3 regions of the Streptomyces sp. NPDC001381 genome follow, and region 1 is predicted to be linked to each of the others. Evidence: riboswitches for the same ligand, from Rfam matches in the RefSeq annotation. Region 1 holds a riboswitch; each other region holds the start of a gene.
The links. A riboswitch is a leader RNA that binds a small molecule or an ion and turns the genes downstream of it on or off. The one in region 1 is predicted to bind cyclic di-AMP.
Positions count from the first base shown of each region.

Region 2: linked by a shared signal. The riboswitch ahead of ACFY2L_RS08885 (peptidoglycan DD-metalloendopeptidase family protein) and the one ahead of ACFY2L_RS16815 (NlpC/P60 family protein) in region 1 are both predicted to bind cyclic di-AMP.
Region 3: linked by a shared signal. The riboswitch ahead of ACFY2L_RS35805 (transglycosylase family protein) and the one ahead of ACFY2L_RS16815 (NlpC/P60 family protein) in region 1 are both predicted to bind cyclic di-AMP.

Region 1 is NZ_JBIAWO010000003.1:697,581-707,488, forward strand. Features, by position in the region: gene ACFY2L_RS16805 (M23 family metallopeptidase) at 1-875, shown strand, start outside; gene pcrA (DNA helicase PcrA) at 933-3,425, opposite strand; cyclic di-AMP (ydaO/yuaA leader) riboswitch at 3,704-3,864, shown strand; gene ACFY2L_RS16815 (NlpC/P60 family protein) at 3,872-5,020, shown strand; gene ACFY2L_RS16820 (tellurite resistance/C4-dicarboxylate transporter family protein) at 5,216-6,244, shown strand; gene ACFY2L_RS16825 (hypothetical protein) at 6,273-6,626, opposite strand; gene ACFY2L_RS16830 (NlpC/P60 family protein) at 7,126-8,199, shown strand; gene ACFY2L_RS16835 (LuxR C-terminal-related transcriptional regulator) at 8,225-8,971, opposite strand; gene ACFY2L_RS16840 (PspC domain-containing protein) at 8,971-9,908, opposite strand, start outside.
Region 2 is NZ_JBIAWO010000002.1:398,293-408,200, forward strand. Features, by position in the region: gene dxs (1-deoxy-D-xylulose-5-phosphate synthase) at 1-96, shown strand, start outside; gene ACFY2L_RS08860 (aspartate aminotransferase family protein) at 93-1,478, shown strand; gene ACFY2L_RS08865 (helix-turn-helix domain-containing protein) at 1,550-2,182, shown strand; gene ACFY2L_RS08870 (DUF6126 family protein) at 2,179-2,301, shown strand; gene ACFY2L_RS08875 (tyrosine-protein phosphatase) at 2,333-3,130, opposite strand; gene ACFY2L_RS08880 (alpha-galactosidase) at 3,351-5,438, shown strand; cyclic di-AMP (ydaO/yuaA leader) riboswitch at 5,743-5,900, shown strand; gene ACFY2L_RS08885 (peptidoglycan DD-metalloendopeptidase family protein) at 5,905-6,873, shown strand; gene ACFY2L_RS08890 (DUF6250 domain-containing protein) at 7,083-7,790, shown strand; gene ACFY2L_RS08895 (SGNH/GDSL hydrolase family protein) at 7,917-8,702, shown strand; gene ACFY2L_RS08900 (TetR/AcrR family transcriptional regulator) at 8,792-9,490, opposite strand; gene ACFY2L_RS08905 (Glu/Leu/Phe/Val dehydrogenase dimerization domain-containing protein) at 9,559-9,908, opposite strand, start outside.
Region 3 is NZ_JBIAWO010000014.1:74,552-84,459, reverse strand. Features, by position in the region: gene ACFY2L_RS35825 (exopolyphosphatase) at 105-1,058, opposite strand; gene ACFY2L_RS35820 (DUF501 domain-containing protein) at 1,055-1,660, opposite strand; gene ACFY2L_RS35815 (septum formation initiator family protein) at 1,685-2,161, opposite strand; gene eno (phosphopyruvate hydratase) at 2,301-3,590, opposite strand; gene ACFY2L_RS35805 (transglycosylase family protein) at 3,945-4,649, opposite strand; cyclic di-AMP (ydaO/yuaA leader) riboswitch at 4,654-4,823, opposite strand; gene ACFY2L_RS35800 (transglycosylase family protein) at 5,029-6,024, opposite strand; gene ACFY2L_RS35795 (cytochrome P450) at 6,245-7,528, opposite strand; gene ACFY2L_RS35790 (nucleoside triphosphate pyrophosphohydrolase) at 7,597-8,595, opposite strand; gene ACFY2L_RS35785 (SurA N-terminal domain-containing protein) at 8,727-9,374, opposite strand; gene ACFY2L_RS35780 (glycoside hydrolase domain-containing protein) at 9,603-9,908, opposite strand, start outside.

The DNA of each region.
Region 1 (9,908 bases):
GCTACGACGAACAGGGCCCGGACGGCGGCGAGTCGGCCTCCACCGGTGAGCTCCCCGCCGTCGAACTCCCCCTCCTGGACGACCAGGAGGAGACCGCCCCGGCGCCCCTCACCCGCGCCGCCGCCCGCAACGCGGGCCGCTCCCGCCGCCGTACGCCCGCGAAGCGCTCCGCGCTGCTGACCGTGGCCGTGCCCTCGGCCTGTGTGATGGGCGTCGCCGGGATCGCCGCCGCCTCCGTCGGCACCCTGACCGGCGGCGACGACACGAACACGACGGCGTCCGCCTCGGACGCCCAGGCCGTGAAGCCGTCCGCCGCCAACAACAAGCTGGACACCCAGCTCGAGACCCTCACCGCCGAGGCCGACGACTTCGCCGACCGGGCCAGCCGCACCCAGGAGCGCATCGACCTCAAGGCGCAGCAGGCGGCCGAGCTGAAGAAGGCGGCGGCCGAGGCGGCCCGCAAGGAGCGGCTGCGCCCGAAGTACGCCCTCCCCGTCGCCGCGCGCGGGCTCAGCGCCTACTTCGGCCAGGCCGGCGTCAACTGGATGTCCCAGCACACCGGCATCGACTTCCCGGTCTCCTACGGCACGACCGTGATGGCGGCGACCGACGGCACCGTACGGACGCAGTGGAACAGCGCCTACGGCAACATGATGATAGTGACGGCGAAGGACGGCACGGAGACCTGGTACTGCCACCTCTCCAGCTACCGCGTCGCCTCCGGTACGACGGTGAAGGCCGGCGACCCGATCGCCTACTCCGGCAACTCCGGCAACTCCACCGGCCCGCACCTGCACTTCGAGGTCCGGCCGGCGGGCGGTTCCGCGATAGACCCCCTGCCGTGGCTGCGCAGCCACGGGCTCGACCCGACGTAGTCGTCCCCCACACCGCTGCGAGCCCCCGTCGCCACAGCGGGGGCTCACTTCACACGGCTACAGCTTCTCCACCGGGGCGTACCGCAGCAGCAGCCGCTTGGGCTTGCTGTCGCCGAAGTCGATCGTCGCCTCCGCGTTGGCTCCCGTGCCCTTCACGCCGACGACCGTGCCCAGCCCGAACTGGTCGTGGGTGACGCGGTCGCCGACGGCCAGCGCGACCACCGGCTTCTCCGCCCCCGCCCTGCGCGTCGCGAAGCCGGAGGCGCCGGCGGCCGAGGAACGCGAGCGGGAGGACGAGGCCAGCGACGACGCCACCCCGGAGACCGGACCGGAGGACACGGGCGCGGTGGCTCCCGTCCGCTTCCAGTCCACGTGCGTGGCCGGGATCTCCTCCAGGAACCGGGACGGCGGGTTGTACGACGGCTGCCCCCAGGCGCTGCGCATCGCGGACCGCGTGAGGTAGAGCCGCTCCCGCGCGCGGGTGATGCCGACGTAGGCCAGGCGGCGCTCCTCCTCCAGCTCCTTGTTCTGCCCGAGGGCGCGCATGTGCGGGAAGACGCCGTCCTCCATGCCGGTGAGGAAGACGACCGGGAACTCCAGGCCCTTGGCGGTGTGCAGGGTCATCAGGGTGATGACGCCGGAGCCGTCCTCGTCCTCGTCGGGGATCTGGTCGGAGTCGGCGACGAGCGCGACCCGCTCCAGGAATTCGGCGAGGGAGCCGGAGGTCTCGCCCTCGCCGGACTCCTGCTCGAACTCCAGTGCCACGGCGGCGAGTTCCTGGAGGTTCTCGATGCGGGTCTCGTCCTGCGGGTCGGTGGAGGCCTGCAGCTCGGCGAGGTAGCCGGTGCGTTCCAGCACCGCCTCGAGGACGGTGGCGGGGCCCGCGCCGGACTCGACGATCGTCCGGAGCTCCTCCATCAGGGCGTTGAACCGCTTCACCGCGTTCGTCGACCGCGCGGCCATGCCGTACGCCTCGTCGACGCGCTTCAGCGCCTGCGGGAAGCTGATCTTCTCCCGCTGGGAGAGGGCGTCGATCATCGCCTCCGCGCGGTCGCCGATGCCGCGCTTGGGGACGTTGAGGATGCGGCGCAGCGGGACGGTGTCCTCCGGGTTGGCGAGAACCCGCAGGTAGGCCAGGACGTCCCGGACCTCCTTGCGCTCGTAGAAGCGGACCCCGCCGACGACCTTGTACGGCAGGCCGACGCGGATGAAGACCTCTTCGAAGACACGGGACTGGGCGTTGGTGCGGTAGAAGACGGCGACGTCGCCGGCCTTCGCGTCGCCCGCGTCGGTCAGCCGGTCTATCTCGTCGGCGACGAACTGCGCCTCGTCGTGCTCGGTGTCGGCGACATAGCCGGTGATGCGCGCGCCCGCGCCCGCGTTGGTCCACAGGTTCTTGGGGCGGCGGGACTCGTTGCGTTCGATGACGGCGTTGGCCGCGGAGAGGATCGTCTGCGTGGAGCGGTAGTTCTGCTCCAGGAGGATCGTCGTCGCGTCCGGGTAGTCCTCCTCGAACTGGAGGATGTTGCGGATCGTCGCGCCCCGGAAGGCGTAGATCGACTGGTCGGCGTCACCCACGACGCACAGCTCGGCGGGCGGCACGTCGTACGCGCCGGGCGGTACGTCCACCGGGTGCTCGAAGGTGCCGACCAGCTCTCTGACCAGGGCGTACTGGGCGTGGTTGGTGTCCTGGTACTCGTCGACGAGAACATGCCGGAAGCGGCGGCGGTAGTGCTCGGCGACGTCCGGGAAGGCACGCAGCAGATTGACCGTCGTCATGATCAGGTCGTCGAAGTCGAGGGCGTTCGCCTCGCGCAGACGCGACTGGTACATCGCGTAGGCCTGGGCGAGGGTCTTCTCGAAGCCGTCGGCGGCCTGGGCGGCGAAGTCCTCCTCGTCGATCAGCTCGTTCTTCAGGTTGCTGATCTTGGCGCTGAAGGACTTCGGGGGGAAGCGCTTGGGGTCGAGGTCCAGGTCACGGCAGACCAGGGCCATCAGACGCTTGGAGTCGGCGGCGTCGTAGATCGAGAACGACGACGTGAAGCCGAGCTTCTTGCTCTCGCGGCGCAGGATGCGCACGCACGCGCTGTGGAAGGTCATCACCCACATCGCGTTCGCGCGCGGGCCGACGAGCTGCTCGACCCGCTCCTTCATCTCGCCCGCGGCCTTGTTGGTGAAGGTGATCGCGAGGATCTGGCCCGGGTGGACGTCCCGCTCGGCGAGGAGGTGGGCGATGCGGTGGGTGAGCACACGGGTCTTGCCGGAGCCGGCGCCGGCGACGATGAGCAGGGGGGTGCCGGCGTGGACGACGGCCGCGCGCTGGTTGTCGTTGAGCCCCTCCAGGAGCGCCGCCGCGTCGAGCGCCGGGCGCGGGGCGCCGTCGCGGTAGTAGGCGTCGCGGTCCGGGGGCACGTCGAACTTCCCGCCGAACAGATCGTCCGGAACCGATTCCGGAGTGTGATCGTCCTCGGGCGGCGGCGGGGGTTCCTCCTCGGGGCCGCGTGGGCCCTGGAGGTCCGCCAGGAAGCTGTCGTCAAAGAGGCTGCTCATCGCTCTCCGAGTCTAGGGTGCCCCACCGACAACGCGGACCCGTCCCGAAAACCTGCCCGGCGGCCCGCCTCCGGGAGAAGCGGAACGCGACCTTCACTCACTCCCCGGAGCGGGAAACGCACGGTCCGCGACCCTCGCCCGGACTTTGCCCGATGTCACGAAAATGTATCGGGCATATCACCCATCAACCTTCACAGGGACCACACGAGTTGGCTACCGTGCCGGGCAGGCCGCACGACCCCCACCGGCGAACCCCGCCGGGCCGCGCGGCCTCCGCCGAGTCCGGCGCGCCCCCTCGCGGCAGCCGGAGCCGGGGACCCACCGAGACCTTGGGGTGAATCGGCCCGACTCCCCATCGGAGCAGGCCGTAGGGCAACCCTTCCGAACCACCCGCCCGAACCCGACAGCTAACCCGGTAGGCGGACCGTTGGAAGGAGTCGCCTCCCTTGGCGTCGCAGCACCGCAAGCCGCGTTCCGCGGGTTCGCGCGTGGCGGGCATCCGCACGCCCGCCCTCGCCACCGCCGCCCTCACCTCCGTGGCCCTGCTCTCCCAGACGGCGAACGCCGCGCCGTCCGACGACGGCAAGCCGAGCCTGGAGGAGGTCGAGAAGAAGGTCGACGATCTCTACCGCCAGGCGGAGTCGGCGACCGAGAAGTACAACGCCGCCAAGGAGAAGACGACCAAGCAGCGCAAACGGGTCGACACCCTCCTCGACGACGTCGCCCAGCGCACCCAGAAGCTCAACGAGGCGCGGGAGGAGCTGGGTTCCTTCGCCGCGGCCCAGTACCGCACCGGCGCCTCCGCGCCCGACACGGCGACCTTCCTGCTCGCGGACTCCCCGCAGGACTACTTCGACCAGACGCAGCTGATGAGCCGGCTGACCGACCGCCAGAAGGGCGCCGTCGACGACTACTTCACCGAGCAGTCGGCGACGATGAAGAAGCGCCGGGAGGCCACCGAGAGCCTCGCGACGCTCACCGACACACAGGGCGACCTGAAGACCGCCAAGGCCACGGTCCAGAAGAAGCTCGGCGACGCGCGCGAACTGCTGTCGCAGCTGACGGCCCAGGAGAAGGCGCGGCTGGCGGCGATCGAGAAGCAGAAGCAGGAGGAGGCCGCGCGCAAGGCGGCCGAGCTCGCCCAGCAGCAGGCCGCCGAACAGGCCGCCCAGCAGCAGAGCACCGACACCAGCGGGACGGCCGGCTCCTCGACGTCCACCACGGACTCGTCGTACGCCACCAAGGCCGAGAAGGCGCTCGCCTTCGCCCGTGCGCAGATAGGCAAGCCGTACGTGTGGGGCGCCACCGGCCCCGACTCCTACGACTGCTCCGGCCTCACCCAGGCCGCCTGGAAGGCCGCGGGCGTCACCCTCCCCCGCACCACCTACGACCAGGTGAACGCCGGCACCACCGTCTCCCTCGCCGACGCCCAGCCCGGCGACCTGGTCTTCTTCTACGACGACATCAGCCACGTCGGCCTCTACATCGGCAACGGCATGATGATCCACGCCCCGAAGCCCGGCGCGTACGTCCGCGAGGAGTCGATCTACTACGACGGCGAGTCGGCCATCCACAGCGTGGTGCGCCCGGCCTAGCGCGGTGCGCCCCGCCTGGCGTGGTGCGCCCGCCTGAGGCACGCCCACGGGCCACCCGGCCCGAGGCACGCGCGCGTGGACCGTTTTCCGCGGCCACGCGCGCGTACGTGTCGTGTGCGGCCACCCGCGCGTGTTTGCGGCCCGCCGCGCGTGTGCCCCCGCACAAGCCGCTCCGCGCTCCCTAGCATCGGCCCCATGTCCGGCTCCTCCTCCCCGCGCGCCTGGTGGGCGCGGCGTCCGCCGGCGGCCGGGGCCGCCGTTCTGGCCACCGGCGTCCTGTCGGTCGGACTGCACCTGGTGGGATACGAGGTGCTGTCCCGTGTCGCGCTGGCGCTGGCCGGCGCCGCGTGGGTGGCCCTGGGCGCGGACTTCGCCGTACGGCTGGTGCGGCAGCGCGAGCGGTGGTGGGCGGAGGCCCGCACGCCGGACGGACTGACCGCCGTGGCCGCCACGACCGTCCTCGGCACACGCGTCTCGGCGCTCGGCTGGCAGACCCTCGCCTGGGCGCTGCTGGCCCTGTCGGCGGTGCTGTGGCCGCTCCTGCTGGCCGGGGTCGCACGGCAGGTCCTCCGGCGTGTCGCGGGACACCGGGAACGGCGGATGCCCGGGGACGTGTTCCTGTGCTGTGTGGCCACCCAGGGGCTCGCGGTGCTGGCCGCCACGCTCGGCAGGGCGGAGGCGACGACCTGGCCGGCGTACACCGCGCTGGCGCTGTTCTGGCTGGGGCTCGTGCTCTATGTGCCGATGCTGGTCCTGTTCGACTGGCGGCAGGTGGCCCAGGGCGCGGGGGACCAGTGGGTGGCGGGCGGGGCGCTGGCGATCTCCGCGCTGGCGGGGGCGAGGCTCATCACCGCCGACCGCGCGGAGTACCTGTGGAACGCCGACGACCGGGGCGTCCTGCGCGTGCTGACCGTCGGACTGCTCGTGCTCTCGCTGTGCTGGTACGGCGCCCTGCTCGCCGCCGAGGTGCTCTGGCCCCGGCCGCGCTACGACACGCGGCGGTGGGCGACGGTGTTCCCGATGGGGATGACGGCCGTGGCGATGCTGGCCGTCGCCAGGGCCGTCCGCGTCCCCGGTCTGAGGGGGCCCGGGGAGGTGCTGCTGTGGGTCGCGGTGGGGGCGTGGCTGGCCGTGGCGGTGGCGGCCCTGGCCACGACCCGTGCCTTCGCCGGATCCACGGACTCCGGTCCGTCCGGCCCGTCCGGAGGGACCGGGCGGGGCTGACGAGTCCGCGGAGGCCGGCGGGGGTCCCTCAGGTCCAGAGGACCGCGATGAAGATGTTCGCCACGGTCAGCAGGCCGACCAGGCCGAACAGGGGCTTGTCCACCTTCTCGTCGTCCCGCTTCACGTAGACCAGGCCCAGGATCACGACCAGCAGCGCCAGCTTCACACCGATCTTGACGTTGTTGACGGGCTCGTCGTCCGCCTGGTTCAGGCCGACCAGGATCACGCCGGTGATCAGCATCGTCGCCGCGCCGTGCAGCATCGCGGGGACGAAGCGGGCCGTGCCCTGGCCCATCGCCTTCATCTGCGTGAGGAAGCCGCCCAGGAGCGCGGCGATGCCGATGATGTGCAGGCCGACGAAAAGATGGATGAGTACGTCCATGAAGCCGGATGCTAATCAGCCGTGCGGGTGCCGCTCACACCGGCCCTCCCCTGGTGGCCCCGCTTGCCTCTGTGCGCCCCATAGCACCCTCCCGTACCGAGGTGCGACGGAATCGCCGCATCGGTCACCGCGCCGCGCGAACCCGACACCTCCGGTCCGGTCCCCCGGGCAGAAACCGTCGTCCCGCGGTCCGCTCCCGCCTTTTCCGTACATCGCGTCACCGACCCGTCACAGTCGGGCCTAGCGTCCTCCCCCAGGTGACCGGCTCCCCACCGCCGCCCGGGCCAGGGGCGGCAGTCGGCCACCACCGCCGAGAAGGTCCGGCGGCGCGCCCCGCTCCCCCTGTGCGGGCCGCCGTCGGACAGGTCAGCCGCTCTCCTCGGTCGTCCGTCCGCTCCCCCGGACGGCCGACGGGTCGCCTGACAGCCGTGGGTCCGTCCGACGACCGTCCGACGACCGCCCGGCCGAGGCGGTCGTACGAAAGGACGTGCAGTCCCACGTGGCAGCGCACCGCAAGCCCCGACAGCGCTCGCTCGGCGGCAGGACGGCCCGTACGGCGTTCACCCTCGCCCTCGCCGGCGCGGCGACGGCCACGGCCTTCGACGGGACCGGACAGGCCGAGCCGCAGCTGACCGCCGCGCAGATCAAGGCCAGGGTGGCGAAGCTGTACCAGGAGGCGGAGGCGGCCACCGAGAAGTACAACGGCGCGCGGGAGAAGGCCACCGCCGCCGAGCAGCACCTGGCGAGCTTGCAGGACCAGGCCGCGCGCAAGGAGGAGAAGCTCAACTCGGCCCGCGAGGCGCTGGGTTCGATGGCGGCGGCGCAGTACCGCAGCGCCGGTCTCGACCCGGCCGTGCAACTGGCGCTCTCCGACGACCCCGACCAGTACCTAGACGGCGCCGCGTTCGCCGAACGGGCCGGCGACCGGCAGTCGGCCGCCGTCGCCCGCGTCCGCCACCAGCTGCGCGAGATCGAGCAGTTGCGCGGCTCCGCACGCGTCGAGCTGACCTCCCTCAAGGCCCGTCAGGCCGAGCTGAGGAAACACAAGAAGACGATCACCGACAAGCTGGCCGCGGCCCGCGGTCTGCTCTCCCGGCTGACGGCGGCGGAACGCGCCCGGATCGGCGCGGACGGGGGCGGCACCGGCGTGAGCGACCGGGCCTCCCGCGCCTCCTCCGGCGCACGCGACAGCCTCCAGGCACCCGGCACGAGCACCGCCCCCAACTCCCGTGCGGCCGCCGCCGTCTCCTTCGCCTACTCCAAGCTCGGCAGCCCCTACGTCTGGGGCGCCACCGGCCCCGACGCCTTCGACTGCTCGGGCCTCGTCCTGGCCGCCTACCGCTCGGCCGGAATCTCCCTGCCCCGCACGACATACGCCCAGATCGGCGCCGGCCGGCGCGTCTCCCGCTCCGAACTCCTCCCCGGCGACCTGGTGTTCTTCTACTCCGGCATCACCCACGTCGGTCTCTACATCGGCAACGGCCGAATGATCCACGCCCCGAACCCGTCGGCGCCGGTCCGCATCGCCCCGATCGACGAGATGCCGTTCGCGGGGGCGACACGGGTGGTGTGAGACGCAGCCGCCGACGGTCGCGCCGTCACACCAGCCGTCGGGCCGTCGCCCACCGCGTCAGCTCGTGCCGGTTGGACAGCTGGAGTTTGCGGAGCACCGCGGACACATGGGACTCGACCGTCTTCACCGAGATGAACAGCTGCTTGGCGATCTCCTTGTAGGCATAGCCACGGGCGATGAGGCGCAGCACCTCGCGCTCGCGCTGGGTGAGCCGGTCGAGGTCCTCGTCGACCGGCGGGGCGTCGGTGGAGGCGAAGGCGTCCAGGACGAACCCGGCCAGGCGGGGCGAGAAGACCGCGTCGCCCTCCTGCACCCGGAAGATGGAGTCGACCAGGTCCTTACCGGTGATCGTCTTGGTGACATAGCCGCGGGCGCCTCCGCGGATCACCCCGATCACGTCCTCCGCCGCGTCCGAGACGGACAGGGCGAGGAAGCGCACCGGCTGCTCGGCGTCGGCCATCAACGGCGCACAGCGCCGCAGCACTTCGACCCCGCCGCCGCCCGGCAGATGGACGTCGAGGAGAACCACCTCGGGCCGGGTCGCGGTGATGACGGTGACCGCCTGGTCGACGTCCGCGGCCTCACCGACGACCTCGACCCCGGTCTGCTCGGTCTGACCGATCTCGGCCTGTACACCGGTGCGGAACATACGGTGGTCGTCGACGAGGACCACCCGCACGCGGCGCCCTCCCGCGCTCTCGCCGGAGGTCCGCGCCGGCTCGGCCGCCTCCCCCGCTCCCGCCGTCGTGTTCGTCTCGGTCGGGTCGCTCATCACGTGTTCTCCGCCCTCTCCATCTCCAGCTCGACCTCCGTGCCGCCGCCCGGGACGGCCCGCAGCCGCGCCGTGCCGCCGTGGCGCTCCATGCGGCCGATGATCGATTCTCTGACGCCCATGCGGTCGGCGGGTATGGAGTCCAGGTCGAAGCCGGGGCCGCGGTCCCGGACGGACACGAAGACCGTCCTGCCCTCGACTTCGGCGTAGACCTGCACGGCTCCGCCGTCGCCACCGTACTTGGCGGCGTTCACCATCGCCTCGCGCGCGGCCTGCATCTGTGCGCCGACCCGCTCGTCGAGCGGGCAGTCGCCCACGACCACGACCTCGAGGGGGACGCCGTGCTTGTCCTCGACCTCGGCGGCGTTGCGCCGGACCGCGTCGGCGACCGTGGCCGGCTCGTCCGCCTCGTCCTTGCCCGTGCCCTCCGGCTTGTACAGCCAGGTGCGCAGGTCCCGCTCCTGGGCACGGGCGAGACGGCGCACCTCGCTCGCGTTCTCCGCGTTGCGCTGGATCAGGGTCAGGGTGTGCAGCACGGAGTCGTGGACGTGGGCGGCGACCTCGGCGCGCTCCTGGGCCCGGATGCGCATCAGACGCTCCTCGGAGAGGTCCTGGGTCATCCGGACCAGGTAGGGCCCGGCGAGGAGCGTGATGCCGACGAGGACGGCGAGCGCCGCCTGCAGCACCGAGTCGAGGTGGGCGGCGGAGCCCTGCAGGACGAAGATGCCGGAGACACCGGCGGTCACGAGGAGGACGCCGGCGCCGGCGCGCAGCAGCGTGAGCGTGCGGCGTCTGCGGCCGACCTCGACCCAGCGGGCCCGGCGGGCGTTGTCCGCCTGGCGCCAGACGAGGGCGACACCCGCGCCGACCAGGACTGCGGGCAGGAGATACGCCTTGGCGCCGTTGCCCAGGTTCACGTTGCCGACGAAGACGAGGG
Region 2 (9,908 bases), on a different contig from region 1:
GACATCGGGCTCACCCCCGTCGAGGTCGCCGGACGGATCAGCGCCAGCCTGGCCGTCAAGGGAGCCGACGGCCCAGCCAAGGAGAAGGACGCATGACCAAGGAGTTCGACCTCGGTGCCCTCCTGGCCGAGCGCGGAGCCGAGCGTTACGAGCTGCACGCGAGATACCTCAACCACCAGCTCCCGCGCATGCTGCACACCATCGGCTTCGACAAGGTCTACGAGCGGGCCGAGGGCGCCCACTTCTGGGACGCGGACGGCAACGACTACCTGGACATGCTCGCCGGGTTCGGGGTGATGGGCCTCGGCCGCCACCACCCCGTCGTCCGCAAGGCGCTGCACGACGTCCTCGACGCCTCCCTCGCCGACCTCACCCGCTTCGACTGCCAGCCGCTGCCCGGACTGCTGGCCGAACGGCTGCTGGCCCACAGCCCCCACCTGGACCGGGTGTTCTTCGGCAACAGCGGGACCGAGTCCGTCGAGACCGCCCTGAAGTTCGCCCGGCGGGCCACCGGCAGGCCCCGGATCCTCTACTGCGACCACGCCTTCCACGGTCTGACCACCGGCTCGCTGTCGGTCAACGGCGAGGACGGCTTCCGGGACGGCTTCGCCCCGCTGCTGCCCGACACGGCCGTACCGCTCGGCGATCTCGACGCGCTGGCGCGGGAGCTGAAGAAGGGGGACGTCGCCGCCCTGATCGTCGAGCCGATCCAGGGCAAGGGCGTGCACGAGGCCCCGCCCGGCTATCTGCGCGCGGCCCAGGAACTGCTGCACGCCCACAAGGCGCTGCTCATCGCCGACGAGGTGCAGACCGGCCTCGGCAGGACCGGCGACTTCTACGCCTACCAGCACGAGGACGGCGTCGAACCCGACCTGGTCTGCGTGGCCAAGGCGCTCTCCGGCGGCTATGTGCCGGTCGGCGCCACCCTCGGCAGGGACTGGATCTTCAAGAAGGTGTTCTCGTCCATCGACCGCGTCCTGGTCCACTCGGCGAGCTTCGGCTCCAACGCCCAGGCGATGGCGGCGGGTCTCGCCGTGCTGTCCGTCATGGAGAACGAGCAGATCGTCGCCAACGCGCGGGCCACCGGCGAGCGGCTCAGGTCCCGGCTTGCGGCGCTGACCGACACCTACGAGCTGCTCGCCGACGTGCGCGGCCGCGGCCTGATGATCGGCATCGAGTTCGGCAGGCCCCGGTCACTGAAGCTGCGCAGCCGGTGGACCATGCTCCAGGCGGCCCGCAAGGGGCTCTTCGCCCAGATGGTGGTCGTACCGCTGCTCCAGCGGCACCGGATCCTCACCCAGGTCTCCGGCGACCACCTGGAGGTGATCAAGCTGATTCCGCCGCTGGTCGTCGACGAGCGGGACGTGGACCGGTTCGTCGACGCCTTCACGGAGGTCATGGACGACGCCCACCAAGGGGGCGGCCTGATGTGGGACTTCGGCAAGACGTTGATCAAGCAGGCGGTGGCCCACCGCTGACCGTCGGCCCGGGCTTTTGCCTCTGAGGCAAGGAATTTGCCCCGGAGGCAAGGGTGCGGCTGAATGGACGTATGAGTTCGTCCCCGTCCGAGCCCCCCGAGGCCGCGGCGGACCCGGCTGATGCCGTCCCCGTCGTCGCCCCGCAGCTGCGGTCCCTGCGCCGCAGGGCCGCCCTCACCCTGGAGGCCGCGGCCCGCGCCGCCGGGCTGTCGCCCGCCCACCTCTCCCGTCTGGAGACGGGACAGCGCCAGCCCTCGCTGCCGATGCTGCTCGCGCTCGCCCGGATCTACGGTACGACGGTCTCGGAGCTGCTGGGCGAGACGGCCGTCGACCGCGACGCGGTCGTCCGCGCCGCCGACATGGAACCCACCCGTGCGGGCGGCTGGACGTACTGGCAGGCCGGCGCCCCCGGGCGGGGGATGCAGGCCCTGCGCGTGCACATTCCCCACGGCTCCCAGGGCGACATCGTGCGGGTGCATCCGGGGGAGGAGTGGCTGCACGTGCAGCGCGGGCGGCTGCGGCTGCGCCTCGGGGACACCGTCCATCTGCTCGGGCCCGGGGACAGCGCGCACTTCGACTCGCTGACCCCGCACCGCCTCGCCGCGCAGGACCCCGAAGGGGTCGAGCTGCTGTTCGTCCACACCCTGCTGCAGAGCCCCACGGCCACGCTGTGCCTGGGCCCGACCCCTGGAGAGACGTCATGACCGACATGGAGGAACGGTTCCCCCGCAGCCTCTGGATCCGGCTGATCATCTACATCGCCGTGGGCCACCTCCTCGCCGCGTTCATCTGGCTGCTGTTCGAGGTGGGGGCCAAGCGGTGAGCCGCCCGCGCGGGGCCGGCCTGCCGGGCCGTCAGTCGAGCAGGCGCTCGCGCAGCCGCTCCCGGGTCTCGGACGCCAGCCCGAGGCCCCGCTCCAGATAGGTGTCGACGCCGCCCCAGGTCTCCCCGATGGTCTCCATGGCCGCCGCGAGGTACTCCGCCCGGGCGTCGAAGAGGGGGCTGAGCAGCTCCAGCACCTCGGGGGTGTAGGCGGTCGCCTGCGAGCCGTTGCTGCGTATCTTGTAGCGGCGGTGCTTGGCGTTGGACTCCAGGTAGTCCGCGAGGATGGCCTCGCGCTCCACGCCCAGGGCGAGCAGCGTCACCGCGACGGAGAGGCCGGCGCGGTCCTTGCCCGCCGCGCAGTGCATCAGGGCCGGGACGTTGTCCTCGGCGAGCGAGTGCAGCACGCGCGAGTGCTCGGCCGTGCGCTCCTTGATGATCGAACGGTAGGAGGCGATCATCCGGCCGGCCGCCTGTCCCTCGCCGAGGATCGCGCGCAGCTGGTCGATGTCGCCGTCGCGGACCATCTTCCAGAACTCGGCGCCGTCCGCCGGGTCCGACAGCGGCAGATTCACATTGCGCACGCCCGGCAGCTCGACGTCCGGGCCCTCCAGCTTCTGGTCCGCCGCGTTGCGGAAGTCGAAGATCGTGTGCAGGCCCAGGGAGGACAGGAACGCGGCGTCCTCGTCGGTCGCATGCGCGAGATGGCCGCTGCGGAACAGCACGCCGTGCCGTACCCGCCGTCCGTCGACGGTCGGCAGACCGCCGACGTCGCGGAAGTTGCGGACACCGGCCAGCTCGGGCTCGGTCGACGGGATCTGCTGCGTCACGGGGGCTCCCTCCCGGTCGGGCTCCGCCGGCGCGGCTCGTGGTGGCCGGCGGGACCTCCTCGACCATACGACATGGATTCCCCGGGCAACGGTTGTCCGCAGGTGGACAAATCCCCCGTCTCTGCAGGTGAACGGTTTCTCCACAGGCATTGCCGGGTGGGGCACCCGCATCCGATGATGTTGAGACTTGATCGCACCTGTTCGAATCAGTGGGGGTTTGATGCCCGAGACCGTGAAGCCCGAGATCGCCGCGGACGGCCGCACCTGGCTCCTTTCGGGGCCCGCGAGCAGCTACGCCCTCCATCTCACCGAGGCCGACGAGCTGGTGCACCTGCACTGGGGCCCGAGGATCGCGCTCGCCGACGCCGAGGCCCTCGCGGCCCTTCCTCTGCGGGGCCGCGCGTCCTTCGAGGCGGCTCTGGACGGCCACGAGGAGTACCCGGTGGAGGGCGGCCCCCGTTTCGTCCGTCCCGCCCTGTCCGTACGCACCGCCGAGCGGCGCGGCACCGAATGGACCTTCGAGACGTACGAGACCGAGGGCGCCGAGCTGCGGCTGCGCTTCCGCGACGCCGGTCTGACGATCACCCTGCACTACCGGATGCGGGACGACGTCATGGAGCGCTGGACGACCCTGCGCAACGAGGGCGCGGAGCCGCTGGAGCTGCTGCGCGCCGACTCCGCCACCTGGACCCTGCCCGAGCGGGAGGGCTGGCGGCTGTCGCAGCTGCACGGCCGCTGGGCCGCCGAGTCCCGGCTCGTGAGGGCCCCGCTCACCTACGGTGAGAAGGTCATCGGCAGCCGCCGCGGCCACACCGGCCACCAGTATCTGCCCTGGGTCGCCCTCGACACCGACGCGACCGAGGAGCGCGGCGAGGTCTACGGCTGCGCCCTCGGCTGGTCCGGCTCCTGGCGCATCGCCGTCGCCCAACTCCCGGACGAGCGCGTACAGATCACCGGCGGCGCCGGCCACGACGACTCGGGCCTGCTGCGCCTGGCGGCGGGGGAGTCCTTCACCGCGCCCGTCTTCGCCGGCCTGTGGAGCGACGGCGGCTTCGGCGGCGCCAGCCGCGCCTGGCACGCCTACCAGCGCGCCCATGTGATCCCGGACGCCGAGCGGGACCGGCCGGTGCTGTTCAACTCCTGGGAGGCCACCTTCTTCGACATCTCCGAGGAGCAGCAGGCGGCCCTCGCCCGCCGTGCCGCGGAGATCGGCGTCGAGCTGTTCGTCGTCGACGACGGCTGGTTCGGCGCCCGCACCAGCGACCGTGCCGGACTCGGCGACTGGCACCCCAACCCGGACCGCTTCCCCCACGGCCTCAAGCCCCTCGCCGACCAGGTGCACGGGCTCGGCATGCAGTTCGGCATCTGGGTCGAGCCCGAGATGGTCAACCCGGACAGCGACCTGTACCGCGCCCACCCGGACTGGGTGCAGTTCCAGCCGGGACGAAAGCGGACGGAGTTCCGCAATCAGCTCATGCTGAACCTCGCGCGCGAGGACGTCCAGGAGTACCTCTGGGGACAGCTCGACGGGCTCCTGTCCAGTGCGCCCATCGACTACGTCAAGTGGGACTTCAACCGCTGCTTCACCGACGCCGGCTGGCCGGACGACGCCTACCCGCAGCGTCTGTGGGTCGACCACGTGCGCGGTCTGTACGCCCTCCTGGACCGGTTGCGGGCGGCCCACCCGGGTGTGGCCTTCGAGTCCTGCTCGGGTGGCGGCGGGCGGATCGACCTCGGCATCCTGAGCCGCACCGACCAGGTGTGGACCTCCGACAACACCGACCCGCTCGACCGCCTCGCCATCCAGCACGGCTTCAGCCAGATCCACCCCGCGCGCGTCATGGCCGCCTGGGTCACCGACAGCCCCAACACCCAGCTGAACGGGCGGGTCAGCTCACTGCGCTTCCGTTTCGTCAGTGCGATGGCCGGGGTGCTCGGGGTCGGCGGGGACCTGTCCGAGTGGACCGACGAGGAGCTCGCCGAGGCCCGGCGATGGGTGGACCTCTACAAGGAGATCCGGCCCCTCGTCCAGCAGGGCGACCTGTACCGGCTGCGTCCCCCGGCGGGCGGACTGAGCGCCGTCCAGTACGTCCGCGGCGACGAGGCCGTGGTCCTCGCCTGGCTGGAGGCGCAGCGGTACGGCGAGCCCGTACCCGCGCTGAGGCTGCGCGGCCTCGACCCGGCAGCGTCGTACGAATGCCGCGAAACGGGCGAAGTGCACCGGGGTGCGGTGCTGTTGCACCATGGACTGCGGATCGCGCTGCGGGGTGACCTCGATGCGACGGTTATCCGTCTGCGTCGGATCTGAGGGTTCTGTCCGAATTGGATCCTTCGTTACAACTCGCTCTGGAATAGGGGATCCTGGAGGGGCGTCACGTGAGCAGCGTCATATTCGTGACCGTCCGTCGCCCGTCATGTTCACGTAATCCAATGTCTTTTCAGGGACGTTGGGCGAAAATGCGCGTGCCTGATGCACGCAGCGTCACCGGTAATTCTCACAGGGGATCAAGAGAAAGGAGTGAGCAGGGCAACCTGTGCTTGTTCCCGTGCGTCTGGGTCGCTTACGTTCCAGTCCAATCCGGACGGACGCCGAATCCTGCCGCCGCCCGGAGTCCGCACACTCACCCGTCACGGCAGGAGCGGGGGACCCACAGGTAGAACCGCCTGTTCCGGTCTCCGGAACAGGCTTGGGGTAAAGCCGCGCCTCGGCGCGGCCGGGCATCTCCAGTCCGCACCCGACAGCTCACCTCGCAGGCGCCGGAGAGGAATTCGCCATGCCCGCGAAGGGTAAGCACCGCCGTCCGAAGACCCAGCGTTTCACCCGTTCCATAGCCGTCGCCGGAACCGGCGGGGCCGCGCTCGCCCTCCCGCTCATGGGAGCCACCGGCGCCCATGCGGCCACCACTCAGTCGGTTTCCCAGTCGGCCGCTCAGGCCGTTTCCGGATCGGTCGCGGAAAACGCCGTACAGGCCGCTCCGGTGTCGCGGAAGTCCCCGGCTTCGCACGCCAGGACCTACACCGTGCGGGCCGGTGACTACCTCGCCAAGATCGCCGACGAGCAGAACGTCAGCGGTGGCTGGCACAAGCTGTACGCGGACAACCGTGAGGCGGTCGGCGGCAACCCCTCGCTGATCCACCCCGGCCTCGAGCTGTCGATCGGCAAGAAGGCCGCGACCACCAAGTCCTCCTCCGGTTCGTCCGCTTCCTCCTCCTCGTCGTCGAAGACCTCGACGTCGTCGTCCTCCTCCACCACGTCCTCCGGCTCGAAGGCCTCGACGTCGTCCTCCTCGAAGACGACCGCCACGGCCGCCGAGAGCGGCGCCGGCACTTCCAGCGGTTACAGCCTTCCGGTGGCCGGCGCGACCGTCGGGACCGGCTACCGCGTGGCCGGCGGCATGTGGTCCAGCGGCTACCACACCGGCGTCGACTTCGTCGTGCCGACCGGCACCTCGCTCAAGGCCGTCGGCGCGGGCACGGTCGTCTCCGCCGGATGGGGCGGCGCGTACGGCAACCAGGTCGTCATCAAGCTCAACGACGGTTACTACGCCCAGTACGCCCACCTCTCCCAGCTCTCCGTCTCGGCCGGTCAGACCGTGACCGCGGGCCAGCAGGTCGGCCTCTCCGGCGCGACCGGCAACGTGACCGGCCCGCACCTGCACTTCGAGATCCGCACCACGCCGAACTACGGCTCGGACGTGGACCCGGTCGCCTACCTCCGCTCCCACGGCGTCTCCGTCGGCTGACCCGCGCCGACGACCCCCGCGCGACACGCCTGATCGCCTGACACGCAGCCGAAGGCCGGACCCCCGCCCCCGGGGTCCGGCCTTCGGCGTGCCCTCCGGGTTCCGGGGCGGCTCGACGGGTAGGGGGTAAGCGCTTTCCGCTTGTTCCCGCAAACGTCCCCAGACGTCCCGCAGACGTCCCGCCGATGCTCACCGAAGGAGCCGCCGCCATGACCACCACCCGTCGGGCCCTGGGAGCCCTCGCCGCAGGCGCCGCCCTCGCCGCCCTGGCCCCGGCCGGTCCCGCGAGCGCCACCCCTCGCCACCGCCGGCTGATCGCCCACGACGACTTCCGCCACGGGCTGCGCCAGTGGGTCGTGGAACGGGAGCGGGGCGGGAGCGTCACGGCCTCGCGCGGAATCCTGGACATCGACGTGCCCGCCGGGGCGACGGTCTGGTTCAAGCGGCCGCTCGAAGGACCGTACGTCCTCGAATACGTCGCCACCCCCGTCGCCGAGGGCGGCGCCAACGACCGTGTCTCCGACCTCAACAACTTCTGGAACGCCGTCGACGTCCGCTCCCCGGACGACCTCTTCGCCACCCCGCGCGGCGGCGCCCTCGCCGAGTACGACCAGCTCACGACCTACTACGTCGGCTACGGCGCCAACACCAACACCACGACCCGGCTGCGCCGCTACGTGGGCCTGGCGGGTGTGCGCCCGCTGATCCTCGACTACACCGAGCCGCTGCTCGTGGCGAACCGGCCGCACCACGTGCGGATCGTCTCCGACGGCTCCACGGTGAGGTGGTGGAACAACGGGCGGCTGGTCTTCGACTACGCCGACCTGCAGCCCTACACCCGCGGGCACTTCGCCTTCCGGACGACCTGGAGCCACTTCCGGATCAACAACTTCCGGGCGTGGTCCCTTATTCCCTGAGGGGCGAACTCTTCGGGAGTGGCTTATCTCACCGACCGTCAACCCCTGCCTACGGTCGCGTAGGTCACATTCGAAGGTGAATCATGATCTGCCGTGGCAGACGATTCGAAGAGTGACAACAGATCAGTGATCGGGTCGTACGTGGCGGTGGGGGACAGCTTCACCGAGGGCGTCGGCGACCCCGGGCCCGACGGGGCGTTCGTCGGCTGGGCCGACCGGTTCGCGGTGCTGCTCGCGGACCGGCGGCCCGAAGGCGACTTCGAGTACACCAACCTGGCCGTGCGCGGAAAGCTGCTCGACCAGATCATGGAGGACCAGCTTCCGCGGGCCGTCGAACTCGCCCCGGACCTGGTGTCCTTCTGCGCGGGCGGCAACGACATCCTCCGGCCGGGCACCGACCCCGACGAGGTCGCCGAGCGCTTCGAGAGCGCGATCGCCGCACTGACCGCCGTCGCTGGCACGGTCATGGTGACGACCGGCTTCGACACGCGGGGCGTGCCCGTGCTCAAGCATCTGCGCGGGAAGATCGCCACCTACAACGGGCATGTCCGGGCCATCGCGGACCGGTACGGGTGTCCGGTGCTCGACCTGTGGTCCCTGAAGTCCGTGCAGGACCGGCGGGCGTGGGACGGCGACCGGCTGCACCTCTCCCCGGAGGGGCACACGCGGGTGGCGCTGCGGGCCGGGCAGGTGCTCGGGCTGGAGGTGCCGGCCGACCCGGAGCAGCCCTGGCCGCCGCTGCCGCCCCGGGGGACGCTCGAGGTGCGCAGGGACGACGTGCAGTGGGCGCGGGAGTATCTCGTGCCGTGGATCGGGCGGCGGCTGCGGGGGGAGTCGTCGGGGGATCACGTGACCGCCAAGGGCGCGTTGTCGCCCGCGGACATCAGGATGCGGATCGCCGCGGTGGCGTGAGGGGCGGGGTGCGGCGGGAGGGATTCACCCCGCCGCACCCTTCCCGTGCTCGCCCCCGGAGGCTGCGCCCCCCGACCCCCGTCCCGCCGTCAGGGGCCCTCGTCGTCGACCTCGGATGCCTCGGAGACCGCGGAGAACTCGGAGACCCCGGAGACCGCGGAGAACTCGGAGACCCCGGACGCCGGGCGGGCCGGGGTGCTCAGCCCGAGTTCCCTCGTCAGCGTCTCTTCCACCCACTCCTGTGCCCTGGCCCGGGACACCGTGCCGCCGTACGACGTCAGCTGGACGGCCAGACCGTCCAGGAGGGCCGTCAGCCGCAGGGCCGTCGCCGTCGGGTCCGGGCAGGTGAACTCGCCTGCCGTCACACCCTCGGTGATGACCTCGGTGAGCGCCGACTTCCACTTCCGGTCGAGGTCCCGGGCGACCTCCCGCAACGCGGGCTCGCGCAGGGACACCGCCCAGCCCTCGATCCACAGCCGCCAGCCCTTGGCCTGCCCGGTCGGGGCGTACCAGCGCACCGCCGACCGCAGCCGGCGCAGCGCGGTCGTCCGGCGGCCGAGCAGCCGGCGCAGCTGGGCCAGGTCGCCCTCGGCGGCGTACGCGAAGGCCTCGGCGACCAGCTTCTCCTTCGTCGAGAAGTGGTAGAGGACCAGCGCGTTGCTCACACCGAGCGCCGCGGCCACGTCGGCGATCCTGACCGCCGCCACGCCCCGCGCCTCGATCTGCTCGATGGCGGCCCGCAGCAGCTCCTCACGCCGCTCGGCCACGCTCAACCGGACCCTCGCCACGCCGTCACCCTACACAGGAGCCGGACGCCCGCCGATCCGTACGGGCTCCGCGACCTGCGCCGACGTCCTCACCGGTGCCGTCCGAACCGCTCCGCGATCACCGGCAGCCGCTCCGCGGCGAGGGCGTGCGCGGCGGCCCGGGGCGTCGTCCCGTCCGCCTGGGCGCGCGCCAGGACCAGCTCCATCAGCGCCCGCATGGCACGGCGCGTGTGCGCGAACGCCTCGTCCGCGTCCGCGCCGATGTCGCCGAACAGTGTCCACCACCACCAGGCGTTCGTCCCGGAGTTGACCACCACGTCCGGCAGGACGCGCACCCCGCGCGCGTGGAGCGACGCCTCCGCCTCCGGCAGGACCGGCATGTTGGCCGCCTCGGCGATCCAGCGGGCGGTGATCCGTTCCTCTTCCTCGACGCCGATCG
Region 3 (9,908 bases), on a different contig from region 1:
CGGGGCGTCGCCGAGGGGCCCGGGAAGGCCCCCCGGCGCTGCTCAAACGGGCATCCTGCCTGCTCAGCAGAGTGCAACTAGCGCCCGGGCGGAGCCGAGGGGAGTCAGGCGGAGGAGCCCGCCACCGACCACGCGATGCCGTCCAGGATGTCGTGCTCGCTCACGACGACCTCCTCCGCGCCGATCCGCTCCATGATCGCCAGCAGTACGAGGGCGCCCGCCGCGATCACGTCCACCCGGCCCGGGTGCATCGACGGGACCGCAGCGCGCTCGGCGTGCGTGGAGTGCAGCAGCCACTCGGTGATCTCGCGGACCCTGGCCTGCGGGACACGCGAGTGGTGGATGGCCGCCGAGTCGTACGCGGGGAGGTTCTGGGCGATCGCCGAGACCGTGGTCACGGACCCCGCGAGGCCCACCAGCGTGTGCGCCTCGCGCAGCGGGACCGTCTCCTCGGCGAGGTCCAGGGCCGCCTCGACGTCGGCGCGCAGGGCCGCGATCTGCTCCGGCGCCGGCGGGTCGGTGACCTTTCCGTCCACGACCAGGTGGCGCTCGGTCATCCGCACACAGCCGACGTCCACCGAGCGGGCCGCGCCCACGTGCTCGTCGCCGACCACGAACTCCGTGGAGCCGCCGCCGATGTCCACCACCAGGTAGGGCCGGGTGAGGTCCGCGCGGCCCTTCAGTTCCTTCGTGGCGCCGGTGAAGGAGAACTCGGCCTCCTGGTCGCCGGTGATGACCTCGGGCTCGACGCCCAGGATGTCCAGCACGCCCCGCACGAACTCGTCGCGGTTCTCGGCGTCCCGGGAGGCGGAGGTGGCCACGAAGCGCAGCCGCTCCGCACCGAGCTCCTTGATCACCGCCGCGTACTCGCGGCAGGCGGCGAAGGTCCGCTCCAGCGCCTCGGGCGCCAGCCGGCCGGTGCGGTCGACCCCCTGGCCGAGGCGGACGATCGTCATCCGGCGGTCCAGTTCGACCAGTTCACCGGTCTCGGGGTCGGCGTCGGCGACGAGGAGGCGGATCGAGTTCGTCCCGCAGTCGACGGCGGCGACCCGGGTCACCGCTCGTCTCCCTCGACCGGCCCGAAGGCGAAGTGGCCGGCGCCGTCCTCGGACGTCTCCACCTGCACGCCCTCGCCCGACGGCGCCCCGGGAAGCGTCACGCACGCCCCCTTGCGCCACCACTGCGGCAGCATGGCGAGCGCCTCGTCGCCGAGCGGGTTCACACCCGGGCCCGCGGCCAGGGAGTGCGCCACGAGCACGTGCAGGCACTTCACGCGGTCCGGCATGCCGCCCGCGCTCGGGAAGCCCGTCAGCTCCTCGATCTCGTCCCGGCGCCGGATGTAGTCCTCGTGCGCGGCACGGTAGGCGGCGGCCAGCTCCGGGTCGGTGCCCAGCCGGTCGGTCATCTCCTTCATCACGCCGTTCGCCTCGAGGGTGCCGATGGCGGAGTTCGCCTTGGGGCACGTGAGGTAGTACAGCGTCGGGAAGGGGGTGCCGTCGGGCAGGCGGGGGGCCGTCTCGACGACGTCCGGCTGGCCGCACGGGCACCGGTGCGCGATCGCGCGCAGCCCGCGCGGCGGACGGCCGAGCTGCTGCTTGAAGGCCTCGACGTCCGCGTCGGTGGGCTCGGTGCGCGGGGTGGTCGGCGGGGGCTTTTCCATACCTGTCTTTCTACCTGCACGGTGTCACTGGTCGGAGGCGTCGGACTTGTCGACGCCGTCCCACACGTTCGAGTACCAGGGGCGGTCGGCCGCCCCGTGGTCGGCGCGGGTCTTGGTGGCCGCGTCCGGGTCGATCACGATGTAGCCGGTCTCCCCCGGCATCACATAGTGCAGCCGCTCCCGGATCTGCTGCTCGGCGTACGCGTCGTCCTGCCAGCGCGCCTTGAGGTCGCGCAGCTGCTCGACCCGCTCGCGGGCCTGCTCCCGCTCCCGCTCCAGGTCGGCGATCTCGGCGCGCTGGGAGACGTACTGCCGCATCGGGTAGGCCAGGGCCACGATCAGGGTGCACAGGACCAGCGCGAGGAGCGCGGCGCGGCCGGTGAGGCGGGAGCGGCGGGCCTGGCGCCTGGTCTGGGAGCGGTAGACCCGGGCCGCGGTCTGCTCACCGAGCAGCCGCAGTCTGGTCGCGGTGGAGAAACGGTCCCGGTCCTTCACGGCCATCGGCTCTGCGCCTCCCCTTTCCACACACGCGTACGTCCCCGCACACGGTACGGGACCGAGTACGGGGACGTACGTACGACTGGCTCGCGCCGACCCGGCTCGGGTCGGGCCGGGGGACCTCACCGGCCCCCTGCCGGGCCTACTGGTTCGCGGAGCGGAAGCGCGGGAAGGCGCTGCGGCCGGCGTACACCGCCGCGTCGTCGAGGATCTCCTCGATGCGCAGCAGCTGGTTGTACTTGGCGACGCGCTCGGAGCGGGCCGGGGCGCCGGTCTTGATCTGGCCGCAGTTGGTGGCGACGGCCAGGTCGGCGATGGTGACGTCCTCGGTCTCGCCGGAGCGGTGCGACATCATGCACTTGAAGCCGTTGCGCTGGGCCAGCTCGACGGCGTCCAGGGTCTCGGTGAGCGAACCGATCTGGTTCACCTTCACCAGCAGCGCGTTGGCCGCGCCCTCCTCGATACCGCGGGCCAGACGCTCGGGGTTGGTGACGAACAGGTCGTCGCCGACGAGCTGGACCTTGTCACCGAGCTTGTCGGTGATGGTCTTCCAGCCCTCCCAGTCGTCCTCGAACAGCGGGTCCTCGATGGACACGAGCGGGTACGCCGCGACGAGCTCGGCGTAGTACTCGGTCATCTCGGCGGCGGAGCGGTCCTTGCCCTCGAAGGTGTAGGAGCCGTCCTTGTAGAACTCGGAGGCGGCGACGTCGAGCGCGAGGGCGATCTGCTCGCCGGGGGTGTAGCCGGCTTCCTTGATGGCCTCGAGGATGAGGTCGAGGGCCTCGCGGTTGGAGCCGAGGTTCGGGGCGAAGCCGCCCTCGTCGCCGAGGCCGGTGGACAGGCCCTTCGACTTCAGGACCTTCTTGAGGGTGTGGTAGACCTCGGTGCCCCAGCGCAGGGCCTCGGAGAAGGACTCCGCGCCGATCGGGGCGATCATGAACTCCTGGATGTCCACGTTGGAGTCGGCGTGCGAGCCGCCGTTCAGGATGTTCATCATCGGCACCGGCAGCAGGTGCGCGTTGGGGCCGCCCAGGTAGCGGAAGAGCGGGAGGTCGCTGGCCTCGGAGGCGGCGTGGGCGACGGCGAGCGAGACGCCGAGGATGGCGTTGGCGCCGAGGGAGCCCTTGTTGTCGGTGGCGTCCAGGTCGAACATGGCCTGGTCGATCAGGCGCTGCTCGGTGGCGTCGTAGCCGACCAGCTCCGGGCCGATCTGCTCGATGACGGCGAGGACGGCCTTCTCGACACCCTTGCCCTGGTAGCGGCCCGGGTCACCGTCGCGGAGCTCGATGGCCTCGAAGGCGCCGGTGGAGGCGCCGGAGGGGACGGCGGCACGACCCGTGCTGCCGTCGTCGAGGCCGACCTCGACCTCGACCGTGGGGTTGCCTCGGGAGTCCAGGATTTCCCGGGCTACGACGACGTCGATGGACGGCACGAGCATCTCCTTCTTGGGATGTGACGCTGGTTGTGCGGGGCCCGCGGGCCATGTCGGCCTTTGGTGAGCCTTGCGACTAGAGCCTAACCGCCCCGGGGCCGTCGGCAGCCGACCGACCGTCCCGTGGACAGACTGACGGTACACATTGTTCCTGGCCGGAACAAAGACCTGGGGCGGAACTCGGGCGAACAGACGGCGAAGAACGGCCGGAGGGCAGAAAAAACCCCGCCCCGGTGCGTACGGGGGAACACGCACCGGAGCGGGGAGCCCGTGGGGACGGGGGTGACCCTCACGAGGCCTTCAGTGTGCGGGCCTCGGCTGTGAGGATGCTGTGGGCCGGCGGGGAGCCAGGTGTCACTTCAGGTGCAGCTGCTGGCCCGGGTAGATGAGGTCGGCGTCCTCGACGATGCCCTTGTTCAGCTGGAACAGCTTCTGCCAGCCGCCCTTGACCTTGTGCTTCTCGGCGATGGTGCTGAGGGTGTCGCCCTTGACGACCTTGTACTCGCCGTCGCCCTTCTTGACCTTCTTGCCGGTCGGAGTGGTGACCGTCTTGGAGGCGGCGGGGCGCTCGGCGGAGCGGGAGGCGCTCTGCTGCTCGGTCGAGCGCGTGGTGGTGCCGCTGTCCGAGGAGGAGGAGCCGGCGGAGCCGCTCGAGGAGGAGCCGGTGGAGCCGCCACCCGAGTACGGGGTGTTGGACAGACCGGTGCCGCAGACCGGCCAGGCGCCCTTGCCCTGGCCCGCGAGGACCTTCTCGGCGATGGTGATCTGCTGTTCCTTGCTGGCGAGGTCGGCGCGCGCGGCGTAGGCGGTGCCGCCGTACGCGGCCCAGGTGGAGGCCGAGAACTGCAGGCCGCCGTAGTAGCCGTTGCCGGTGTTGATGGACCAGTTGCCGCCGGACTCGCACTGGGCGACCGCGTCCCATTCGGAGGCGGTGGCGGCGGAGGCGTTGCCGGCCGCCATCAGCGGGGCGGCGATGGCGACACCGGTGACGCCGGCGAGTGCGGCGACGCGGGTGGCCTTGTTCGGACGACGGTGCTTGCCCTTGCCGGAAAACAGCATGGATCGATCCCCTCACCGACGCCTGCGAGGTGAGCTGTCGGGTTCGGGCCGGTTGAGTTGCCCGGCCACGCACCTCACGGTGCGCGGCTTCACCCCGAGCCGGTTCCGGCGGTCAACCGCCGGACCCGGCACTTACCTTGGGTCCCCCGCTCCTGCCTACGGCGCTTGACGCGACGACTGTTCCCGGGGTGCCGCTGGCAGGATTCGGCGTTGCGGCGACCGGGGCTCGGGTTGCCGAGCGGTCATGACCGTAGACACGCGATCCGGGGAATTTCAAAGACGATCACGACTTCTGAGACTCATCCCACACTTTCGCCAAAGCGGACATTCGACGCGAAGTGGGGCGTGAACTCCCGGTGTTTTTCTGGGTGTTCCAGCCCTATTCGAGCCCGGTGTCCAGCGTCTGACCGGGGGTGATGTCGCTCGGGTCGGGGCCGATGACGTCCTTGTTCTCGGCGTAGAGAGCACGCCATCCGCCGTCGACACCAAGGGAGTCGGCGATGGTGATGAGCGAGTCACCCTCCTGGACGACATAGGTGGACGCCGCGTGCCGGCCGGAGGAGGCGGTCCTGGTGCCGCCCGCGGCACTCTCGTCGGCGGTGGTGCCGCGATGGCGGCCGGAGCCGAGCGAGCCGGTGTCGACGAGGCTCCAAGAACCCTCCGCCTGCACCGTATTGTCCGAGTCGTCCCCTTCCGGGGTCGCCGTGGGCGAGCTGTCGGCATCCTGTGAGCCCTCCGAACCGGCGCCCGAAGTGTCGGACTTGCCCGAGTCGTTCGCCGAGGAGGACGAAGCGGACGAAGGGGACTCGGAGGCTGAACCAGCCTCATCACCGGAGGAGTCGGACGGACTCTCGCCGGAGTCACCGGAACCGGACGCGCCATTGGAGTCGCCGGACTTTCCGGAATCGGCCGACCCCTTGGACAGGTCGGACAATCCGGAGGACACGGACGAGTCGGACTCGCCGCCGGCGACTCCGGTGTCCACGCCGACCGCGCCGTTCTCCTTGGTGAGCCCGGACGTCAGCGCACAGGTGCCCCAGGCGCCGACGCCCTCCTCCGCGAGGAGCTGCTGGGCCACGGCTATCTGCTGGTTGCGGCTGGCGAGGTCCGGGCTGGCGGCGTAGTCGAGTCCGCCGTACGCCTCCCAGTCCTCCTGGCTGAGGCCCAGACCGCCGTACTCGCCGTCGCCCCGGTCGGCACTCCAGGAACCGCCGGTCTCGCACTGCGCCACCTTGTCCCAGACCGTTCCTTCTGCGGCGCTGGCGCCGCCGGCCGCGAACAGCGGGATGGCGATGGCGGAGCCGGTCACTCCGGCCGCGACGAGGAGGGCCGGGGCCTGACGGGGGCGACGGTGACGACCGTTCCCGGAGAGCATGCGGGGGCCTTTCTTTGGACAGCGGCAAACGGCGCGGCGTGCGAGTGAGCACACACGGGTTCGCCGCGCTAGCGAGTGAACGTATCGGCAGACGATCACTTGTCACAAGTTAATGCCGCGCAGATCACGTGAAGATCACAGACTTGAGGGTCGGTCACCTTTGCCGCGCGAGACGGTCACAATCCGGCTGACTCACGATCAGATGTCGATCAGCCACTGGTCAGTCACGGACCGGAGTGAACTCCACGGGCAAGGTGCGCAGTCCGCGCATGATGAGCCCGCCACGCCATCTCAAGTCGGCCGGGTCCGCGGCGAGTCGGAGGTCGGGGAGACGGGTGAGGAGGGTGGCCAGGGCGGTCTGGCCCTCGAGACGGGCGAGGGGGGCGCCCAGGCAGTAGTGGATGCCGTGGCCGTAGCCGAGGTGCTGGTTGTCGCGCCGGGAGAGGTCGAGGGTGTCGGGGTCGGTGAAGCGGGCGGGGTCGCGGTCGGCGGCGGCGAGGACGACGAGGACGGGGTCGCCGGGGGCGATGTCCTGCCCGCCGAGGCTGAGGGGTTCGGTGGCGAAACGCCAGGTGGCGAGTTCGACGGGGCCGTCGTAGCGGAGCAGTTCCTCGACGCCGGTCTCCAGGAGCCCGTGTTCGCCCCGGGCCAGGGACCGCTGGAGCCGGTCCCGCTGGCCGGGGTGGGTGAGAAGGGCGTAGGTGCCGTTGCCGATGAGGTTGACGGTCGTCTCGAAGCCGGCGAAGAGAAGGATGAAGGCCATGGCCGCGGCCTCGTTCTCGGTGAGGTGCTCGCCGTGGTCGGAGGCGCGGATGAGGCCGGAGATGAGGTCCTCGCCCGGGACGGGTTCCGCGGGGAGGTCCGCGCGCTTGCGGTGGATGAGCTCCAGCAGATAGCCGCGCATCTTCTTCACCGACCGCGCGACACCGCCCCGGGGGCCCTTGCCATGACGGATCATCATGCCCGCCCAGTCCCGGAAGTCGTCCTGGTCCTCGCGGGGGACGCCGAGGAGGTCGCAGATGGCGTAGATGGGCAGGGGGAAGGCGAAGTCGTGGATCAGGTCGGCCTCGCCCTTCCCGGCGAACCGGTCGATGAGCTGGTCGGTCAGCTCCTGCACACGGGGCGCGAACTCGGCGACCCGGCGCGGTGTGAACGCCTTGCTGACCAGCCGCCGCAGCCGGGTGTGGTCCGGCGGGTCGATGTTCAGCAGGTGCGTCATCAGCTCGGCCTTGCGCTCACCGGGGATGCCGGTCTTCCCCTTGGCGTGCGCGGGCTCGTCGTGATGCGCGGGGTTCTTGGAGAGCCGCTGGTCGGCCAGGGCCTGCTTCGCGTCGGGGTAACGGGTGACCAGCCAGGCCTCCACACCGCTGGGCAGCCGGGTCCGGTGCACGGGGGCGTGCTCGCGGAGCCAGGCGTAGGCGGGGTAGGGGTCGGTGGCGAACTCCCAGGTGAAGAGTTCCGGGGCCGGTGGGGTGGGGGTCGGGGGGTGGGGCTGGTCGGTCACGCATCGACGGTATCCGGGATCGCCCCGCGCACCGGACCCCGGTCCCTCCTCACCGCGAGCCCGCCGTCCTATCCCCGCACCCCCTCGGCGCCGCGTATCGCGTCCCGGTAGGCCCGGGCCGCCGCCCGCAGTGCCGCCTCCGGGTCGACGCCCTCCGACTCGGCCCGGGCGGCCAGTGCCAGCAGTTCGTAGCCGATGCCCTCCGCCGCGGGCAGCGGTACCTCCAGACCCGCCGAGCGCACACGGGACGCCAGCTTGGCGGCCAGCGCCAGCCCCGGCTGGTGCAGGGGGATGCCGTCGGTGACCGACTCGCGGCGCTTCTCCACCGCCTTCGTGCGGAGCCAGTGCTCCTTGACCTCTTCGGGCGTGGTGGCCGTGGCGTCGCCGAAGACATGGGGGTGGCGGTGGATGAGCTTGGTGACGATCGTCGCCGCCACGTCGTCGATGGAGAAGGGGGACTCCTCGTCCTCCTCGGCGATGCGGGCGTGGAAGACGACCTGGAGCAGGACGTCGCCCAGTTCCTCGCGGAGTTCGTCGCGGTCGCCGTCCTCGATGGCCTCGACGAGTTCGTAGGCCTCCTCGATGCCGTACTTCGCGAGGCCCTTGTGGGTCTGCCGGGAGGACCAGGGGCACTCCCGCCGGATGCGGTCCATCACCTGGATCAGGTCGAGGAGGCGGGCCCCGGGCAGGTCGTAGGAGGCGGGGAGCAGTTCCAGCTCGGGCATCGGGACCCTGCCCGAGCCGGCCAGGCGGGCGAGGCCGTCCGTCAGGGCCGGTTCGCCCTCGCCGGTCGCGACGATCACCACCGTGCGGCCGCCGGCGCAGGCGGTGACCAGGTCCTCGGCGGATATCGACGTCTCGTCCACCGCTGTGCCGGCCTCGCGCAGATACGGCAGCTGCGGATGGGCGCCGTCGGCGCACAGGACGCGGTCCGCCGTGCGCAGGGCCTGCCAGGCGGGCCAGGACAGCAGGCCGGGGGCGACCCGGTGGCTGGTGGTGAGCAGGATGACTCGGCCGGGGTCGGAGGGGCCGTCGGGAGTCTCGCTCGTCGCGCTCGTTGCGTTCACACCCCGAACGTAACCCACTCCCGGCGGCCGCCTCGATCGGTTGTCCACAGGCCGGGGTGACCGGTCATACCGTCACACCGCGGGCGGGGCGCCCGGGCTCACCGCGGGCGCCGCGTCGTCACGTCACGTCGTCACGTCGTCTGCTGGGTCCCCGCCGACGTGACCTCCCGTACCCACGGCGTCTTCACGTCCACGCGGCTGACCTTCTGGACGTCCCAGCTGCCGTAGCGCGGGTTGACGTCGACGTCGAGCGTCTTCGCCGTGCCGGACAGGGCGCTCCAGAAGGCGGGCTCGCTGGTGGTGGTGCCGAGCTTGGTGGCGAGCTTCTGGGCCTCCAGCTGGAGGCGGAGGTTCTCGTCGATGCGCTGCGGCGGAATGCCGTACTGCTGGAGCCACGAGGTCTCCAGGCCCTGGACGCCACCCGCCTGCTGCTCCAGTCCGGCCCGCGCCTGCTGGACCTCCCGGCGGCTGACGCTGATGCCCGCGTCCGCGGCCGCGCGGTCCAGCACCCGGTCCACGACCATGCCGTGCAGGATGTCGCGGGTGAGGGCGCCGGTCTGGGCGACGACCTGTGCGTACTGGGCGTCGTCGGCGACGGCGGCCCGCTGGGCCGTGCGCACCTCGTCCACCCGGCTCTCCAGCTGCGCGACGGTGATCCGCTGGCCGCCGACGACGGCCGCCGCGCCGGGATGCGCGTCGTTCCCGCAGGCGGTGAGAAGGGGAGCCGCCATGATCGCGGCGGACAGCAGGAACGCGGTGCGACGACGGCGGCGGTGCAAGGGAACCTCCCGGTCGGAGATTGTGCGACGGTGCACAAAGTCTTGCGGTGATCGATGGTAGGCAGTGGCGGGCCTGGGGCCAACCCATTGGACCAACGATTCACCAGGACTTCGGGCACCGCCTCACCCGTGGGCCGTCCGCTCGTCGGTGCGAGAGGTCGGCCCCGCCCGCCGCCGGGGCGCCCGCGTGCGCTCCCGCGCGCGGCGCCCACGAGGAGGAGCTCCGCCTCAGCCGACGATGGCGACCGGGGCGTCCCACGCGTCGCGGTCCACCGTGATGGTGTAACCGCCGCGGGTCTCCTTGCTGTTGACGAGGTACTGGTGGCCGCGGCTGTGGCCGGTGTACTGCGTGGAGCCCCACGGCCAGTCGGTGGTCGTGGTGTTCTGCTTGTCCCACAGCGCGTACCACAGGTTGCCCGGCAGGTCCGTCTTGTCGGTGGCGGTGGCGATCGCCTTGGCGCTGGAGCTGCTGAAGCCGTAGTAGCCGGCGCGGTACACCTTGGCGCGCAGGGTCTTGGTGAAGGAGCGGACGTA